Regions from separate parts of the Arsenicicoccus sp. oral taxon 190 genome, predicted to be linked through region 2. Evidence: riboswitches for the same ligand, from Rfam matches in the RefSeq annotation. Region 2 holds a riboswitch; the other holds the start of a gene.
The links. A riboswitch is a leader RNA that binds a small molecule or an ion and turns the genes downstream of it on or off. The one in region 2 is predicted to bind FMN.

Region 1 (9,169 bases), 850 kb from region 2:
GTCACTTCGTGCTCCCGGCCATGCAGCAGGCCGGCAAGGGCATCTCCGACGACATGGCCAAGAAGTACCTCGACAAGATCGACGACCCGAGCCCGGCCACGCTGGCCTTCGTGAAGTCGGCCGTCGCGCTCAACAACATGGACGACGCGACCCGGACCAAGGTCGCCGAGGAGCTCCGCGGCGCGTCGATCAAGCTCAACCCGCGCTACGGCACCTTCGACCCCAAGGCGCTGGAGATCAAGCCCGAGGCGCGCAACTGGCTGGTCGCCGACGCGACCGCGACCACCGCCCCCGGCGCCCCCTGACCCGCCCGCGATGACCGGCACCGCGCCCGTCGGGCCGACCCCGCGCGGCGCGCGACTCCTCGAGCTGGTCCAGGTCATGGACCGGTTGCGCTCGCCCGGCGGCTGCCCCTGGGACGCCGAGCAGACGCACGAGACGCTGGCGCCGTATGCCGTCGAGGAGGCCCACGAGCTGGCCGACGCGATCGCGTCCGGCGACCGGGCCCACCTCGTGGAGGAGCTCGGGGACGTGCTGCTGCAGGTGGTCTTCCACGCCCGCGTCGGCCAGGAGCACCCCGACACCCCCTTCGACGTCGACGACGTGGCGGCGGGGATCATCGCCAAGCTCGAGCGGCGCCACCCGCACGTCTTCGCCGACACCGTGGTGTCCGGCGCCGCCGACGTGGAGGCCAACTGGGAGACCATCAAGGCCGCGGAGAAGCCCCACCGCTCCGGGGTCCTCGACGGCGTCCCCGCCTCGCTGCCCGCCCTGGCCCTCGCCGGCAAGCTCGCCTCCCGGCTGGAGCGGTCCGGCCGCGGCCACCTGGTCGCTGACGCCGCCGACGCCGCGACCGACGCGACCGGTGCGCCCGGTGAGGACCTGGGCGCGGCGCTGCTGGCCCTGGTGCTGCAGGCCCGCGCCCGGGGCATCGACCCCGAGCAGGCGCTGCGGGCGACCGTCCGCGACGTCGCCGCCGCGGCCGACCGCCCCACCTGAGCGGCGGCCAGGTCGGCACACGGCCCGGCTGCGGGCGCCCGATCGGCATACGGCCCGGACCGTCCACGGGTCGGACGTCGGCTCGGTTCACCCGCCACCGGCGGCGTGCGCCCCCAGGGTCACGGGATAGGCTCGAGACGCACCGTAGACATCGATCAGGAGAGTTCTTGTGGCCAACATCGAAGCAGTAGGCGCACGCGAGATCCTCGACTCGCGCGGCAACCCCACCGTCGAGGTGGAGGTGGCCCTCGAGGACGGCACCATCGCCCGCGCGGCCGTCCCCTCCGGCGCCTCCACCGGCGCCTTCGAGGCCGTGGAGCGGCGCGACGGCGACAAGGGTCGCTACCTGGGCAAGGGCGTCGAGGACGCCGTCAACGCGGTCCTGGACGAGATCGCCCCGCGGGTCCTGGGCTACGAGGCCACCGAGCAGCGCCTCGTCGACGCCGAGATGATCGCCCTCGACGGCACCGACAACAAGGGCTCCCTCGGCGCCAACGCCATCCTGGGCGTCTCGCTCGCCGTGGCCAAGGCCGCCGCCGAGTCCGCCGGCCTGCCGCTGTTCCGCTACGTCGGCGGCCCCAACGCCCACGTCCTGCCGGTCCCGATGATGAACATCCTCAACGGCGGGTCCCACGCGGACTCCAACGTCGACATCCAGGAGTTCATGATCGCCCCCATCGGCGCGCCCTCCTTCAAGGAGGCGCTGCGCTGGGGCGCCGAGGTCTACCACGCCCTCAAGTCCGTGCTCAAGGAGCGCGGCCTGGCCACCGGTCTCGGCGACGAGGGCGGCTTCGCCCCCAACCTCGAGTCCAACCGCGCCGCGCTGGACCTCATCCTCGACGCGATCCGCGCGGCCGGCTACGAGCCCGGCAAGGACATCGCGCTGGCGCTGGACGTCGCGGCCTCGGAGTTCTTCCAGGACGGCTCCTACGCCTTCGAGGGCGGCACCAAGTCGGCCGACGAGATGATCTCCTACTACGCCGAGCTCGTCGCGGCCTACCCGCTGGTGTCGATCGAGGACCCGCTCAACGAGGACGACTGGGAGGGCTGGAAGGCCATCACCGAGCAGCTCGGTGACAAGGTCCAGCTGGTCGGCGACGACCTCTTCGTCACCAACCCCGAGCGCCTCCAGCGCGGCATCGCCAGCGACACCGCCAACGCGCTGCTGGTCAAGGTCAACCAGATCGGCTCGCTCACCGAGACGCTCGACGCGGTCGACCTGGCCCAGCGCAACGGCTACCGCTGCATGATGTCCCACCGCTCCGGCGAGACCGAGGACGTCACCATCGCCGACCTGGCCGTCGCCACCAACTGCGGCCAGATCAAGACCGGCGCCCCGGCCCGCTCCGAGCGCGTGGCTAAGTACAACCAGCTGCTGCGCATCGAGGAGGAGCTCGACGACGCCGCGGTCTACGCCGGTGCGGGCGCGTTCCCGCGGTTCAAGGGCGCCAACGCCTAGTCTGGGGTCCATGCCGTCCAGCAGCTCCCGAGGAGGGACGCCCCGCACCGCGAGGCGTCCCTCCTCCGGTGCTGCCCCCGGGGCGTCGCGGCGACCTGCCGGGGCCTCCGGCCAGGCCCGCCGCCCCGGCACCAGCCCCCGCCGGACCTCCTCGGCCGGCGAGAGCGGGGCCGGTGGAGGCAGCGGAGGCGGTAGCGGCCGGCGGATGCGCCCGGCGACGCTGCGGCGGCTGGCCGGGCTCGCCGCCATCGTCGTGATGCTCGCGATCATGCTGGTGCCGACGCTGCGCCGATACCTCGAGCAGCGCGACCAGATCACGTCGCTGCAGCGGTCCATCGTCGAGCAGCAGCGGCAGGTCCAGGACCTGTCCGCCGAGCGCGCCCGGTGGGACGACCAGGCGTATGTCGAGCAGCAGATCCGCGCCCGGCTGCACTTCGTCAAGCCGGGGGAGACCAGCTACACCGTGCTCGACCCCGACAGCGGTCGCAGCACCTCGGTGGACGCCAAGGTGGTGGGCGTGGACCTCGCGTCGCAGGACCTGCCGTGGTACGGCCAGGTGTGGTCCTCCCTCGACTCCGCCGACCGGCTCGGCGCGGCACCGGGAGCCACGACGTCGCCCGGCTCCACCCCGCACATCCAGAACACCCAGCCCGCACCCGCCACCTCCACCCCGTCCGCGCGGCCGGGCGCGACCAGCCCCACCAGCCGCCGCTGACCACCCCTCGCCGGGCGGACAGCCGCTGCCCCGACGCGCGGCGGGCCCGGCGGCATACGGACCCCACCTCGCGGGTCGGAAGGAGCACCCCGCCGTGACCAGCAGCGAGGCCACCCCGCCCGAGGGGCTCACCCCCGACGACGCCCAGGCCGTGCAGGCGCAGCTGGGCCGGTCCTCCCGCGGCGTCGTCGAGGTCGCCCACCGCTGCCCCTGCGGGCGACCCGACGTGCTGCGCACCCGACCCCGGCTGCCCGACGGCACGCCCTTCCCGACGACCTACTACGCCACCTGCCCGCGGCTCACCGGCGCGCTGTCCACCCTGGAGGCCGCGGGGGTCATGCGCGAGATGACCGCGCGGCTGCAGGACGATGAGCAGCTCGCGGCCGCCCATGCCCAGGCGCACGAGGCCTACCTCGCCGACCGGGCCGAGCTCGGCTCCGTCCCCGAGATCGAGGGCGTCTCCGCCGGGGGGATGCCCACCCGCGTCAAGTGCCTCCACGTCCTCGCCGCCCACGCCCTCGCCGCCGGCCCGGGGGTCAACCCGCTGGGGGACGAGGCGGTGGCGGCGGTGGGGCAGTGGTGGTCCCCGGGCCTGTGCGTCGTCGAGACCGAGGACGGCTGGCAGCGTCGATGAGCCCGGGCGCTGCTCACCGGGTCGCGGCGATCGACTGCGGCACCAACTCGATCCGCCTGCTGGTCGCCGACGTCGACCCGGCCACCCGCGCGATCCACGACGTGACCCGCCGCATGGAGGTGGTGCGGCTGGGCGAGGGCGTCGACCGCACCGGTCGCATCAGCGACGCCGCGATGGCGCGGGCGCTCGCCCGGTGCGAGGAGTATGCCGAGGACTGCCACCGTCTCGGCGTCGAGCGGGCCCGGTTCGTCGCCACCTCGGCGTCGCGGGACGCCAGCAACGCCGCCGACTTCGCGGCCGGGGTGCAGGGGGCGTTCCGTGACCTCGACCTGTCGCCGGAGGTCGTGAGCGGCGCCGAGGAGGCCGAGCTGTCCTTCCTCGGGGCCACCGGGGACCTCGCCGCGGCCGGGGTGCCGGGCCCCTACCTCGTCGTCGACGTCGGCGGCGGCTCCACCGAGCTGGTGCGCGGCACCACCCACGTGGAGGCCGCCCGCTCGGTCGACATGGGCTGCGTGCGCTTCACCGAGCGCCACCTGCACCACGACCCGCCCACCTCCGAGGAGGTCGCCGCGGCGCTCGCCGACGTCGACGCCCACCTCGAGGAGGCCCTCGCCACCGTCCCCCTCGCCGGGGTGCGCACGCTGGTCGGGGTGGCCGGCACCGTCACCACCGTCGCCGCCCACGTCCTGCGGCTGCCGCACTACGACTCCGGGGTCATCCACCTGTCGCAGGCGCGTGCCGAGGAGATCGGGCGCGCCTGCGAGGACCTGGTGCGGATGCCCCGGGAGCAGATCGCCGCGCTCGGCTTCATGCACCCCGGCCGGGTCGACGTCATCGCCGCCGGGGCGCTGCTGTGGGGCCGCGTGGTGGAGCGCGTCGTCGCCGCGGGGGCCGACCCCGTGGTCGTGGTCTCCGAGCGGGACATCCTCGACGGCGTCTGCCTCGGGCTCGCCGCACCCTGAGGGTGACGCCGGTCCGGGCTCGTCCGCCGGACCGCGGCCCGGGACCGCCCGCTCAGCGCCTAGACTGTCGCCAGCACGTGCTCCGGGGTCGGTGCAATTCCGAGCCGGCGGTGACAGTCCGCGACCCGACCACCTCTCGAGGTGGGCGGTTGACCTGGTGAAACTCCAGGACCGACGGTGAAAGTCCGGATGGGAGGCAGCACGCGGCGTCGACGTGGCGTCGGCCGGGACGATCGTCCTGCCCGACCCCGCGCGGGCGCGCGTCCGTCGACCGACGGTGACCCCGGACGCGGCATACGTGGCCTGGAGTCGACCGGAGGTGAGGATGAGCCGCCCACGCAGCCGCGGCCTGCTCGCGCCGCTGGTCCTCGGTGCCGTCCTGCTGGTGGCCTGGCAGCTGACCGTGTCCTTCTCCGGGCTGCCCGGCTTCGTGCTGCCCGGTCCCGGAGAGGTGCTCGCCCGGCTGGCGGGGATGCTCTCCGGGTCGACGGTCTGGCCCTACGTCGGCCTCACGCTCGCCGAGGCCGTCGGCGGCTGCGCCCTCGGCGCCGCCGTCGCGCTGCCGCTCGCCGTGCTCGTCCACCGGTCGAGCTGGGCCAACGCCGCGATCACGCCCTTCCTCGGCGCGACGCAGGCCATCCCCGCCATCGCCCTCGCCCCGCTGCTCGTGCTCTGGGTCGGCTACGGCTTCACCGCGATCGTCACGCTGTGCTCGCTGATGGTGTTCTTCCCGATCCTCATCTCCTCGGTCGTCGGGCTCGTCCACGTGCCCCAGGAGGTCGTCGACGCCGCGCGCATCGACGGCGCGGGCGGCTGGGACCTGCTGCGCCACGTCGAGGCGCCGCTCGCGCTGCCCAACGTCCTCGCCGGGATCCGCAACGGCTTCACCCTGTCCATCACCGGCGCCGTCGTGGGGGAGATGGTCATGGGCGGCCAGGGCCTCGGGACGCTCCTCACCCTGCAGCGCGACGCCGTCGACACGGCAGGGATGTTCGCGGTGATCGGGATGCTCTGTGCCATCGCCGCGACGGCATACGTGCTGCTGCAGGTCGTGGAGCGACGCTCCACCATCGTCGCGGACGTCCGCGACACCCCGCGGGGCTGACCCCCGCCACCCATCCATCCACCGAGAGGACCACCCCCCGTGACCATCAGCCGCCGATCGTTCCTCACGGCCGCCGGACTCGCCTCCGTCGTCGCCCTGTCCGCGTGCGGCGGCGGGGACGGCGCGGTCGTCCGCAGCAGCGGCGCGAGCGCCTCCGCTGGGGGTGGGGGCGGGGGCGGCCGCGCGACGGTGGGCCTCAGCTACATCCCCAACGTGCAGTTCGCGCCGTGGTACATCGGCATTAAGGAGGGCTACTTCAGCCGCCGCGGGGTCGATGTGTCGGTGCGGCACCACGGCACCCAGGAGGGGCTCTTCACCGCGCTGACCTCCGGCCAGGAGGACCTCCTCATCGCCGGCGGCGACGAGCTCGTCGAGGCGCGCGCCAAGGGCCTGGACCTCGTGGCGGTCGCCTCCTACTACCGCACGTACCCCGTCGAGCTGGTCGTGCCCGAGTCCTCGCCCATCCGGACGGCTGCGGACCTGCGAGGACGTCGCCTCGGCGTGCCCGGCCGGTATGGCGCCTCCTGGCTCGGGGCCCTGGCGGCCTTCAAGGACGCGGGGATCTCCGCCGACGACGTATCGGTCACCGAGATCGGCTACACCTCCCAGGCCGCGCTGGCGACCGGCAAGGTCGACGCCGTGACCGGGTTCAGCAACAACGACACGGTGCAGATGCGGCTGGCCGGGCTGAAGGTGCGGTCCGTCCCGCTGACGCGCTCGGGCTCCGTGCCGCTGGTGTCGATCTCGCTGGTGACCACGCGGGCCTACCTCGAGGCGCACCCGGACACCGTGAGGTCGGTCGCCGACGGGATGCTCGACGGCATCCAGACCATGAAGGACGACCCGGACCGGGCGATGAAGGACTCCGCGGCGTTCGTGCCCAACCTGGGGGAGGAGAAGGCCGCCACGACGGCCCGGGCCACCCTGAAGGCCACGACCGCCGTCATGCTCGGGCCGGGCGGCACGGTCACCGGCAAGCTGGTGCCGAGCCAGTGGCAGGCGATGTCGACCTTCATGCGCTCGCAGGGCCTGATCACGCGGGACGTCCCCGCCTCGCAGGCGATGACCACGGAGCTCGTGTCGCGCTGAGCGTCGACGGCCGACGGGACGGCCGCGGGGACGGCCGCCGGGGACGGCCGCCGGGGACGGTCGACGGACTCGCCGGCGTCCCGGTCATGCGCCGCCGGCGTCGCGATCAGCCGCCGCCGGCGGCGCGGTGCTCGGGCCAGGACCAGCGGATCCCGTGCACCCCGGCGGCTGCCGGCTGGTGCACCACGTGGACGTGGTCGCCGCCGGCCAGGGACAGCTCACGGGTCTCGGCGTCCGGCGCGTCCGAGCGGCGGCGGGCGAACTCGTGCACCGTCGTCGGCACGAGCCGGCGGTCGAAGGTGACCTCGAGGACCAGGAGCGGGATCTCCGACAGCGACCACCGGAAGTAGTCGTGGGCGAGGGCGTCGTTGCCGTCCTCGATCTCGACCTCGTGCACCACCGTCTCGCCGGCGGAGAGTCGGCGGTCGAAGTGCAGCTCGGCGACGACGACCCCGGCCGCTCGGTCGCGCACCACGCGACCGAGCCGGCACCCGGCGATCGCCGTGATCCGCACCAGGTCGACGTCGCCGCCCGGGTCGACCCCGTGCGCGATGGCCTGACGGTCGGTGGCGGCGGTCATGCGCAGCGCCATCGTGGTGCGCCGGCTCACCAGGCTGCCCCGGTGGTCCAGCAGGATCCGGTCGTGCGCCCCGAGAATCTCCAGCGGCGGGGTGGCCTGCATCCCGAGCTGCTCGAGCAGGTTGTCGTAGGCCTCGGCGTAGGACACCACAGGCCTTCCCGGCACAGGGCGGTCGTCGGCCTCGTCCACCAGCTGCCGCAGCGACCCGGCCGGCACCGCCAGGATGCGCTCGAGCTCGTCGACGACGGCGAGCGATCGCGGGGACCGGGGCACCCGGTGCCCGTGCTGCCACTGGCTGAGGGTGCTGACGGCCACCGGCAGGCCCACGGCCGCGAGCCGGGCCTGCACCCGGGCGAGCGGGAGCCGGCGTCGCGACAACGCCTCCTCCAGTGCCGCCGCGAAGCGGGAGGTCCCTGCTGGCTGGTCCATCTGCCTCCTCCCGCAGCTCGTGAAGGTTCTCGCCGACGGGGGCACCGGGCCCGTGAATGCCGTGCTGAGAGCCGTGAACGCCCTTCACGGTAGCGCCCCGGCCTGGACGTGGTCTTTCCGGGTCGACGGGCGGGAACCTACGGTGGCACCACCCCAGCACGTCAGGTCGAGAGTGGATCCCCGCGGTACCTCTCGGCCCTCCCAGGGCTCCGGCAGGACGCCGAGCCCGGCCGCCACCCCCTCGGGCGGTCAACGGCGTGCGTTGCGCCCCTGCTCACGGCGCGACGCACGTCGTCCACGTGGGGCGTCGCCGACTGCGATGCCCCGGACGCCCGTCCGGACCGACTCCGCCGCCACGGTCCGGGCGGGCGTTCTTCATATCCCGGTATTCCGCTCTGGACGCTATTGCGCTATCCACGGTAGTCTGCGAACCGAAGAACCAGGAGGTGCACATGGAGACCACCCAGCTGGTCAAGGGGGTGCTCGACCTCGCCGTGCTCGCCGTCGTGGCCCGCGAGGACGGCTACGGCTACGACGTGGTGCGACGCATCCGGGCGGCCGGGCTCGAGGACGTGGGGGAGGCCAGCGTCTACGGCACGCTGCGCCGCCTCTTCGCCGGCGGCGCCCTCACCTCCTACGTCGTCCCGAGCGACGAGGGACCGCACCGCAAGTACTACGGCATCACCAAGGAGGGGCGCGCGACCCTCGAGCGGCAGGGCAAGACGTGGCGCGCCTTCGCCGGGACCATGGAAGACCTGCTCAAGGACGCGGAGGCAGTGGCATGAGTGGCGACACGATCGTGCTGGGAGACAACGAGATCCGGGACTACGTCACCAGGGTCCGGCGGGCGCTGGACGACCTGCGCGCCGACGACCTCGACGAGCTGACCGTTGGGATGGAGGCGGACCTCGCCGAGATCCGTTCGGAGGCAGGCTCGCTCCTCGCGCGCCTGGGCGAGCCGGAGGACTACGCCGTCGAGCTGCGGGCCGCCGCCGGTCTGCCCCCACGATCCGCCGTGGCCTCCCGCATCAGGGGGATGCGGGAGGCCGCGGCTCAGCTGCAGGCGGCGTATGCCGAGACGGTGCAACGGCATACGTGGCTGCGGGCCACCCAGGACTATCTCGTGACGCTGCGGCCGGCGTGGTGGCTGGCGCGGGCGTTCCTGGCCGTGTGGTGCCTCCACGGCATCCTCGGGGT
Region 2 (9,169 bases):
CTCGGACTCCGCGGCATACCCCCCTGCCGCCTCGAAGCGCGCCTGCAGCTTGGGATAGCGCTCCATCGCCGCCTCGTGCGTCTCCGGGTCCGCGCTCGCCATGGCGCCCTCGGTCTCACGCAGCTTGCGGACGAGGACGTCCAGGCCGCGGGCGGACAGGATCCGGTCGCGGGCCAGGACCGTCAGGTCACCGGTGCGGGGGTCCTGCGGCAGGTATCCGACGGTGCCGGACCGGGTGACGGCGCCGCCCGCGGGCTGTCCCTCCCCCGCCAGCACCTTGGTCAGCGTCGTCTTGCCCGCTCCGTTGCGCCCGACCAGACCGATCCGGTCGCCCGGGCCGACCCGGAAGGTCGCGCTCTCGATGAGGATGCGCGCCCCCGCGCGCAGCTCGATGTCCGTCGCGGCGATCACGTGGCAAGGCCCTTCGGGTGAGGTGGGGTGCAGGTGGGTGGTTGACGCGCGACAATCGCCGCCAGTTCGCCTCGGCCAGCGAGGCAACCGGGTTAGTCTACGGGCAGGTTTCGGGGCGTCTCCACCGCGATGTCCCACGTCAGGGCGCCCGCCCAGCACGAGTCAGGAGCAAGGATGAGCTTCAACGACGACGCCCAGCTCGACACCAGCCAGGTCGAGCGAGGCGGAGGTGGGGGGATGAGCCCCGGCGGCATGATCATCGGTGGCGGTGGTGGCCTCGGGCTCCTCGGTCTGCTGGTCGTGCTGCTGCTGCAGATGTGCGGCGGGGGCAACGCCTCCCTCCCCACCGACTCGGGTGCGCAGAACCAGTCCCAGGGCCAGCAGGACCTCGAGCGCTGCAAGACCGGCGCCGACGCCAACAGCGACGTCGAGTGCCGCGTGGTGGGCACCGTCAACTCGGTGCAGGCGTACTGGGCCAAGGTCTTCCCGGAGCAGGCGGGGCGCAACTACGCGAACGCCAAGACCAGCCTCTACCAGGGGCGCGAGCAGTCCGCCTGCGGCACCGCCTCCAACCAGGTCGGCCCGTTCTACTGCCCCACCGACCGCAAGGTCTACATCGACGCCTCCTTCTTCAACCTGCTGACCAAGCAGTTCGGCGCGGACGACGGCGCGCTGGCGCAGGAGTACGTCGTGGCCCACGAGTATGGCCACCACATCCAGAACCAGCTCGGCCTCCTGCAGAAGGCGCAGCAGGACCCGCAGGGCCCGCAGTCCGGTGGGGTGCGGGTCGAGCTCATGGCGGACTGCCTGGCCGGCATGTGGGCCAAGGACGCCTCAACCGTCCCCGGCAAGAACGGCAAGCCCTTCCTCAAGCCGCTGACCCAGCAGGACATCAACTCCGCGCTGTCGGCCGCCAAGGCCGTCGGCGACGACCACATCCAGTCCTCGATGGGCTCCGGCCAGGTCAACCCCGAGTCGTGGACGCACGGCTCGTCCCAGGCCCGGCAGCGGTGGTTCATGACCGGCTACTCCAAGGGCAGCCTGCAGGCCTGCAACACCTTCGCCGTCGACCGGGTGGAGTGACCCCGGCCGAGCCGGACCACGCGACCAGGCACGTATGCCGCCAGGCCCGCACCCCCACGACGGGGGTGCGGGCCTGCTGGCGTCACCCGGCGGTGCAGCCCAGCGGTGTCACCTAGCGCCGTCCGGCCCGGCGCAGGACGACGGACTCCCAGCCCGCCAGCACGCCGTCGCAGAGAGCGGTGTCGCTGGTGGCGATCACCACCTCGGCGTCCTGCCACCCGTCGAGCAGCTCCTCCGGCACGGCCAGCGGCTCGCGGGTGAACGACGCCAGGACCAGCAGCTGCGTGCCGTCGCTCGACCGCGTGTAGGCCCACAGGTCCGGGTGCTCCATGGCGACCGGCTCGATCCCACCGCGCGAGACGACCGGCTCGGTGTGCCGCAACGCGATCAGCCGCCGGTAGTGCGCGAAGACCGACTCGGGGTCCTCGACCTGCGCGGCCGCGTTGATCTCGACGTGGTTGGGGTTGACCGCGATCCACGGCGTCCCCGTCGTGAAGCCGGCGTGCGGCGAGCCGTCCCACTGGACCGGGGTGCGGGCGTTGTCGCGGCCCTTGGCCCGGATGCCGGCCAGCAGCACCTCCGGCGCCACGCCGCGCTCGCGCGCCGCCCGGTAGTAGTTGAGCGACTCGATGTCGCGCAGGTCCTCGAGGCCGGCGAAGGGCATGTTGGTCATCCCGAGCTCCTCGCCCTGGTAGACGTAGGGCGTGCCGCGCAGCAGGTGCAGGACGGTGGCCAGGGTCTTGGCGGACCGGACGCGCCATACGGGATCGTCGTCGCCGAAGCGCGACACCGCGCGCGGCTGGTCGTGGTTGTCCCAGTAGAGCGAGTTCCAGCCGGTCTCGGCGAGCCCCACCTGCCAGGCCATCAGCGACTGCCGGACCCGGGGCATGGTGAGCGGCTGGACGTCGAACTTCCCGCCCGGCCCGCCGTCGAGGTCGACGTGCTCGAACTGGAAGACCATGTCGACCTCGCGCCGGGCGGGGTCGGTGTAGTCCCGCGCCTGCTCGATCGTCACCCCTGGCATCTCCCCCACCGTCAGGTAGGCGCGCGGGTGATCCGCGAAGACCTCGCGGTGCATCTCCTGCAGGTAGTCCTCCAGCCGCGGGCCGCACGCCACGAGCGGGAAGCCGTTGCCGAGCTCGGCGCCCTCGGCCTGCTCGCCGTCGGGCAGCCCCGGCGTCTTGGAGATGAGGTTGATGACGTCCATCCGGAAGCCGTCGATCCCCCGGTCCATCCAGCGCCGCATCATGGCGCAGACCGCCTGCCGGACCTCGGGGTTGTCCCAGTTGAGGTCCGGCTGCTTGCGGGAGAAGAGGTGCAGGTAGTACTGCCCCGTCGCCTCGTCGAACGCCCACGCGGAGCCGGAGAAGAAGGACTCCCAGTTGTTGGGCTCGTCGCGCCAGAGGTACCAGTCCCGCTTGGGGCTCTCGCGGCTGGACCGGCTCTCCACGAACCACGGGTGCTCGTCGCTGGTGTGGTTGACGACCAGGTCCATGACCAGCCGTATGCCGGCGTCGTGCGCCCGCTCGACGAGCTCGGTCAGATCCGCCATCGTCCCGAACACGGGGTCGACGTCCTCGTAGTCGCTGATGTCGTAGCCGTTGTCGTCCATCGGCGAGCGGTAGACGGGGCTGAGCCAGATCACGTCCACGCCGAGCCGCTGCAGGTGGTCGAGCCGGTCGATGATGCCGCGCAGATCCCCGATGCCGTCGCCGTCGCTGTCCTGGAAGGACTTCGGGTACACCTGGTAGACGACGGCGTCCTTCCACCAGTCGCCGGGCAGGTCGGTCTGCAGCATTGGTCCTCCGTCGATCGGGTGCGCGATGATCAGCGTATGACGACCCGCACCGTCGGCTTCGACCTCGACCAGACCCTCGTTGACTCCACCGAACGCATCGTGGAGTCCTTCCGTTCGGCCTTCCGAGCGATGCGGCTGGCCGACGTGGCCCCGTCGGCGTTCACGCCGTGGTTCGGCTACCCGCTGGAGGAGATCCTGCGGCACGTCGCCCCCGGCGTGGACCCGGCCGCGTTCGTCCCGCACTACCGGCACGCGTACGACGTCGAGCGCCCGGGGCAGGCGGGGCCGATGCCGGGCGCCCGGGCGGCACTGGAGTGGTTGCGGGACAACGGCTTCCGCGTCGTGGTGGTGTCGGCGAAGCACCACCCCGTGGTCGAGGTGGCCCTCGCCGACGCGGGGCTCGGGGACCTCGTGGACGCCTACTACGGCGACCACTTCGGGGAGCAGAAGGCGATCCCCCTGCGGGAGGAGGACGCGGCGTTCTACGTCGGCGACCACGTGGCCGACATGCACGCTGCCTCGCTCGCCGGCGTGACCGGCGTCGCTGTCGTCTCCGGGGCGCACGACACGCGGGCCCTGCGCGAGGCCGGGGCCGGGGCGGTCATCGCGTCGCTCACCGACCTGCCGGCCACGATCGAGCGGCTGCTCGACTGACGAGCCTCCCGGTCAGTCCGGCACCGGCTCGACGGCGCGGATGGGGGTCGGCCTGACGCGCGACGCCGATGGGTGGCATCGGATCGTTCCGGCTGCCCGGCGCGTCAGGCGGCGTGGGAAGGGGGATCGCCGGGTTCGACGCGAGGTGCGTCGCGAGGTGCGTCCCGAGGTGCGTCGCGGTGCTCGTGGGGTGCGCCGTCCAGGTGCTGGCCCGTCCGGGTGGTCACGTGCAGCCGCCCGTCGGCGTCCAGCTCGTAGTGCCAGTGGCCCCGCGTCTTGAGCTGGTGGTGGTAGCGGCACAGCGTCACGAGGTTGGCGGGGCTCGTCGGACCCTCCGGGTAGGGGGTGACGTGGTCGAGGTCGCACAGCTCGGCTGGACGGGTGCAGCCGGGCAGGCGGCACGTGACGTCGCGGGCCATCACGTCGGCCCGCATGGTGGGTGTCGGCACGTAGGTCTTGCTGCTCCGCTCGAACAACGTGCCGGTGACGGGGTCGTGGACCAGGCGGTGCCAGGTGCTGTCGGGGCGGAGCGCGATCTCCCTCGCGAGGGCCGCCGGGATCGGGCCGACGCCCGCCAGGTGGCCGGGGTCGTCCCGCAGACCCAGGAGGGTGAGCAGGTCCATCCGCAGGTCGACCCGGGCCGGTGCTCTGGTGGTGGCGAGGGCGGCGGCGGTGCGGCTGATCTCCTCCGCTGCGTGGCGGGCGGCCTCGGCACGTTCCTGCTCGCTCCGACGCCACGCCGCGTCCCCCGCCTCCTGCACGAGGTTGGCGAACGGTGCACCCGGGTCGTAGCCGTACGGCGTGGCGCCGTCTCCCACAGGCGGACCGCCGGAGCCCCGGGCGGCCGGGGATGCCGGGGCAGGGCCGGGTACCTCCCTGTCGTCGGGACGCGTGCCTGCGGCTGGAGCAGGCCAGGTCCTGGGAGGGACGTGGGGCTCGTGCGCCGAGCTGGCGGCGTCCGACAGGTCACCGGGCACGGTGACGCCGTGCGTGAGCAGGGCGAGCGCGATGTCCGCCCGCAGCTGTGAGAGCCGGCGTTCGTCGCCGTTGTGCTTCGCGGCCCGGGCGAGCTGCTCGATGCGAGCCCTTGCTGCCGCCACCTGGTCGGGATGGCCGCTCAGGCCGAGCCGCGCCACGCCGTGGTCGTCGACGCCGGTCCACAGGTCTCGGCTCTCGAGGCGCCGTCGGCGCTCCTGCTCGGCGGTGCGCTCGCGTGAGGTCTCGTGCACCACGTGCCGGCGCAACCGGGCGCGAAAACCCGCGTGGCTGAGCGTGGCGGCGGCGGACAGGTCGTCGGCGGCGAACCCCCTCTTGGGGGCGAGCACCGCGCCCAGGACGCGGGCCGCGGCCGGGTCGGTCAGGCCGTCGGTCTCGTCCCGCACCCAGGTGGCCCGCTCGAGCGTGGTGCGGCCGCGGGACAGCGCGCTGAGCACGGCCCCCAGGAACTCCCCCGGTGCCGCCGCCAGCCGGGATCGTCGCTGGACCTCGTGCAGGCCGAGGCCGGTCGCCGTCACGATCTCGGCGTTGGCCACGCGGTGGCCCTCGGCAAATGCCCTGGCGGCGCGGGTCGGGGACGGTTCGGGTCCCGCGTGCGCGCTCACGTCGGCGGCCACACTCTCCTGGAGCGCGGCGTGCGCGGTGATCGCCACGGCGTGCAGGTAGCCGGTCAGCCGGTGCGCCGCCACGACCCGCGCGAGAGCCTTCGCCTCCCGCGCCTCGTCGGGCGCCCCGCGCGTGCTCGCGGGGGGTGTGTCGGTGGCGGCCGCCAGGATCGTCTCGAGCGCCTCGACGACGACGTCGGGCAGACCGAGAGCACAGGTGTCGATGATCATCTGAGACCTCCCCTCCCCAACCACAACGCCCCACCGCGGGACCTGGTCCCAGGATACCTCTCCCGGGGCGGCAGGGAAAGGGGTAGGGGTGACATTTTCGCAGGTCAGAGCGGGTGCGAGCCCGCCATGAGGTGCTGCCCGCGAGACGGCGCGGCGGCCACGCCGAGCTCCGTCCCAGGCGGCTGTGGCAGACTCGGGCGTACGCGCTCCGGGGTCGGTGCAATTCCGAGCCGGCGGTGACAGCCCGCGACCCGACCACCTCTCGAGGTGGTCGGTTGACCTGGTGGAACTCCAGGACCGACGGTGAAAGTCCGGATGGGAGGCAGCGCGAGAGGTTCCCCTGCCCAGGGGTGCCTCGACGCAGGGTCGTCCTGCGGTCGGCGGTGCCGTATGCCGCCTCGGCCGCCGGCTCGCCCCTCGCCGTCGTCCCCGGAGCCTGCACAGGCCACGGCAGCAGCGACGAGCGAGACGAGCGAGAGGGACCCGATGTCCGACGACCAGCACCAGCGCGACCTGCTGCTGCTCCGACGCACCGTCGCGCTGGCCGTCCGCGGCCCGGCCGCCGACCCCAACCCGCGGGTCGGGTGCGTGGTCGTGGACCGCCACGGCGAGGTCGCGGGCGAGGGGTGGCACCGCGGCTCGGGGACGCCGCACGCCGAGCTGGCCGCCCTCGCGGCGGCGCGAGCCGCCGGGCACGACCTGGCGGGGGGCACGGCATACGTGTCCTTGGAGCCGTGCAACCACACCGGCCGGACCGGACCGTGCGCCGAGGCGCTCGTGGCGGCCGAGATCGCCCGGGTCGTCTACGCCATGCCCGACCCGGACCCCATCGCGACCGGCGGGGCGGACACCCTCGCCCGGGCGGGCATCACGACGGAGCTGGTGCCGCTGGCCGAGGCCACCAACCTCAACGACGGCTTCTGCCACGCGGTGACCCACGGGCGCCCCCTCGTGACGTGGAAGCTCGCAGCCACCCTGGACGGACGCTCGGCCGCCGCCGACGGCTCCAGCTGCTGGATCACCGGGGAGACCGCCCGCGCCGACGTGCACCGGCTGCGGGCCACCGCCGGTGCCGTCGTCGTCGGCACCGGCACGGTCCTGCGCGACGACCCGCGGCTCACGGTGCGGGCGGCGGACGGGTCCCTCGCCGAGCGCCAGCCGTTGCGCGTCGTCGTCGGTGAGCGCGAGATCCCCGCCGACGCAAGGGTGCTCGACGACGGTGCACCCACCCTGCGGATCCGGCACCGCGACCCTGCGCTGGTGCTCGCGACCCTGCACGAGCACCGGGTCCGCCACGTCTGGCTGGAGGGCGGCCCGACCGTCGCGGCCGCCTGGCTGCGCGCCGGCGTCGTCGACCGGGTGATCGCGTATGTCGCACCCGCCCTGCTCGGCGCCGGCACCCCCGCCGTCACCGACCTCGGCATCGCCACCATCGAGGAGGCGCGCCGCCTCACCACGACCGACGTCGCCGTCCTCGACGGGGACGTCCGCATCACCATGTCGACCGCCCCCGGACCGAGAGGACGCTGATGTTCACCGAGTCACCCGTCGAGGACGCCCTGGACGCGCTGCGGGAGGGCCGACCCGTGCTGGTCCTCGACGACGTCGACCGTGAGGACGAGGGTGACGTCGTGCTGGCCGCGCAGACCGTCACCCCGTCCTGGCTGGCCTGGACGATCCGGCACACCAGCGGATACCTGTGCGCGCCGATGCCCGAGGCGTGGGCGGACCGGCTCGACCTGCCGCTCATGGTGACGCGCAACGAAGACTCGCTGCGCACCGCCTACACCGTCACCGTGGACGCCGCCCGCGGTGTCACCACCGGCATCAGCGCGACCGACCGGGCCACGACCCTGCACGCCCTCGCCGACCCCGCCGCGCTCCCCCACGACCTCGTCCGGCCCGGGCACGTCGTCCCGCTGCGAGCCCGCGACGGCGGGGTGCTGGTGCGCCGCGGCCACACCGAGGCCGCCGTCGACCTGTGCCGCCTGGCGGGCCTGTCCCCCGTCGGCGCGATCGGCGAGCTCGTCCACGACAGCGGCGAGATGATGCGCGCACCAGCGGTCTTCGCCCTCGCCGCCGAGCACGACCTGCCGGTGGTCACCATCGCCGCGCTCGTCCGCCACCGTCAGGCCCACGACCGGGTGCGCCGGCAGGCCCGGACCGTGGTGCCGACGCGGCACGGGCGGTTCGCGGCATACGGCTATCGCGACGAGCTGACCGGAGCCGAGCACCTGGCGCTGGTGAGTCCGCGGGGCCTGGGCGAGGCGCCGTTGGTGCGGGTGCACTCCGAGTGCCTGACGGGCGACGCGTTCGGGAGCCTGCGGTGCGACTGCGGGCCGCAGCTCGAGCACGCGCTGGCGCGGGTCGCGGCCGAGGGCGGCGCCGTGGTCTACCTGCGTGGGCACGAGGGGCGCGGGGTGGGGCTGCTGGGCAAGCTGGCGGCCTACCGCGAGCAGGACCTCGGGGCCGACACCGTCGAGGCGCAGGAGCTGCTGGGGCTGCCGGTCGACGCCCGGGACTTCGCGGCGGGCGCGGCGATCCTGCACGACCTCGCCATCAGGCGGGTGCGGCTGCTGACCAACAACCCGGGCAAGGCCGACGCGGTCCGCGCCGCCGGCCTCGACGTCGTCACGGTCGAGCCCAGCCACGTCGGCGCCAACCCCGACAACGAACGCTACCTGCGCACCAAGCGCGACCGCCTGGGACACCTGCTCCCGGCGACCTCCCCCACCCACCAGCTCGCCCAGGAGGCATGACATGGCCGGACACGGCTCACCCACCCTGACCGTCGACGGCGCCCGGCTGCGGGTCGCGGTCGTGGCCTCGTCCTGGCACGACCAGGTCATGGGCGGGTTGCTGGACGGCGCCGCGCGAGGCCTCGCGGACGCCGGCGTGACCGACGCGGACGTGGTGCGCGTGCCGGGCTCGTTCGAGCTCCCGGTGGCCTGCGCCCGCCTGGCACCCTCGTACGACGCCCTCGTCGCGCTCGGCGTCGTGATCCGCGGGGGCACCCCCCACTTCGACTACGTGTGCAGCGCCGCGACGCAGGGGATCACGGAGGTGACGATGCGCACCGGGGTGCCGGTCGGGTTCGGCCTGCTGACCTGCGACGACGAGGCCCAGGCGCTCGACCGGGCCGGGCTGGCGGGCTCGCGCGAGGACAAGGGGCACGAGGCCGCCACGGCGGCGGTGGCGACGGCGGTCGCGCTGCGGGACCTGGCCCCGCGGGTCGTCGGCTCACCTAGGAGTACACCTAGGCCAGGCCCGTGACCGGGTCCCGGCGCGTGAGGCAGTAGGTCAGGCCGGCGGGGTCCCGCATGACGTGCCACCACGCGTGCCGCTGGACGACCTCCGCGCCGAGGCTCGTGTGCCGGGCGGTCGTCCGGTC

Region 1: it holds a riboswitch for FMN, as region 2 does, so the genes downstream of both, ADJ73_RS00495 (ABC transporter permease) here and ribD (bifunctional diaminohydroxyphosphoribosylaminopyrimidine deaminase/5-amino-6-(5-phosphoribosylamino)uracil reductase RibD) in region 2, are expected to answer to the same signal.

What each region holds. Positions count from the first base shown of each region.
Region 1 is NZ_CP012070.1:99,919-109,087, reverse strand. Features, by position in the region: gene ADJ73_RS00525 (hypothetical protein) at 1-305, shown strand, start outside; gene ADJ73_RS00520 (MazG family protein) at 316-999, shown strand; gene eno (phosphopyruvate hydratase) at 1,169-2,458, shown strand; gene ADJ73_RS00510 (FtsB family cell division protein) at 2,664-3,173, shown strand; gene ADJ73_RS00505 (DUF501 domain-containing protein) at 3,268-3,807, shown strand; gene ADJ73_RS00500 (Ppx/GppA phosphatase family protein) at 3,804-4,769, shown strand; FMN riboswitch at 4,844-4,975, shown strand; gene ADJ73_RS00495 (ABC transporter permease) at 5,095-5,874, shown strand; gene ADJ73_RS00490 (ABC transporter substrate-binding protein) at 5,914-6,963, shown strand; gene ADJ73_RS00485 (hypothetical protein) at 7,070-7,972, opposite strand; gene ADJ73_RS00480 (PadR family transcriptional regulator) at 8,425-8,757, shown strand; gene ADJ73_RS00475 (hypothetical protein) at 8,754-9,169, shown strand, end outside.
Region 2 is NZ_CP012070.1:2,775,972-2,785,140, forward strand. Features, by position in the region: gene ADJ73_RS12940 (ABC-F family ATP-binding cassette domain-containing protein) at 1-411, opposite strand, end outside; gene ypfJ (KPN_02809 family neutral zinc metallopeptidase) at 586-1,494, shown strand; gene ADJ73_RS12950 (alpha-glucosidase) at 1,607-3,292, opposite strand; gene ADJ73_RS12955 (HAD family hydrolase) at 3,329-3,946, shown strand; gene ADJ73_RS12960 (HNH endonuclease signature motif containing protein) at 4,051-5,778, opposite strand; FMN riboswitch at 5,979-6,110, shown strand; gene ribD (bifunctional diaminohydroxyphosphoribosylaminopyrimidine deaminase/5-amino-6-(5-phosphoribosylamino)uracil reductase RibD) at 6,265-7,308, shown strand; gene ADJ73_RS12970 (bifunctional 3,4-dihydroxy-2-butanone-4-phosphate synthase/GTP cyclohydrolase II) at 7,308-8,537, shown strand; gene ribH (6,7-dimethyl-8-ribityllumazine synthase) at 8,539-9,051, shown strand; gene ADJ73_RS12980 (VOC family protein) at 9,035-9,169, opposite strand, start outside.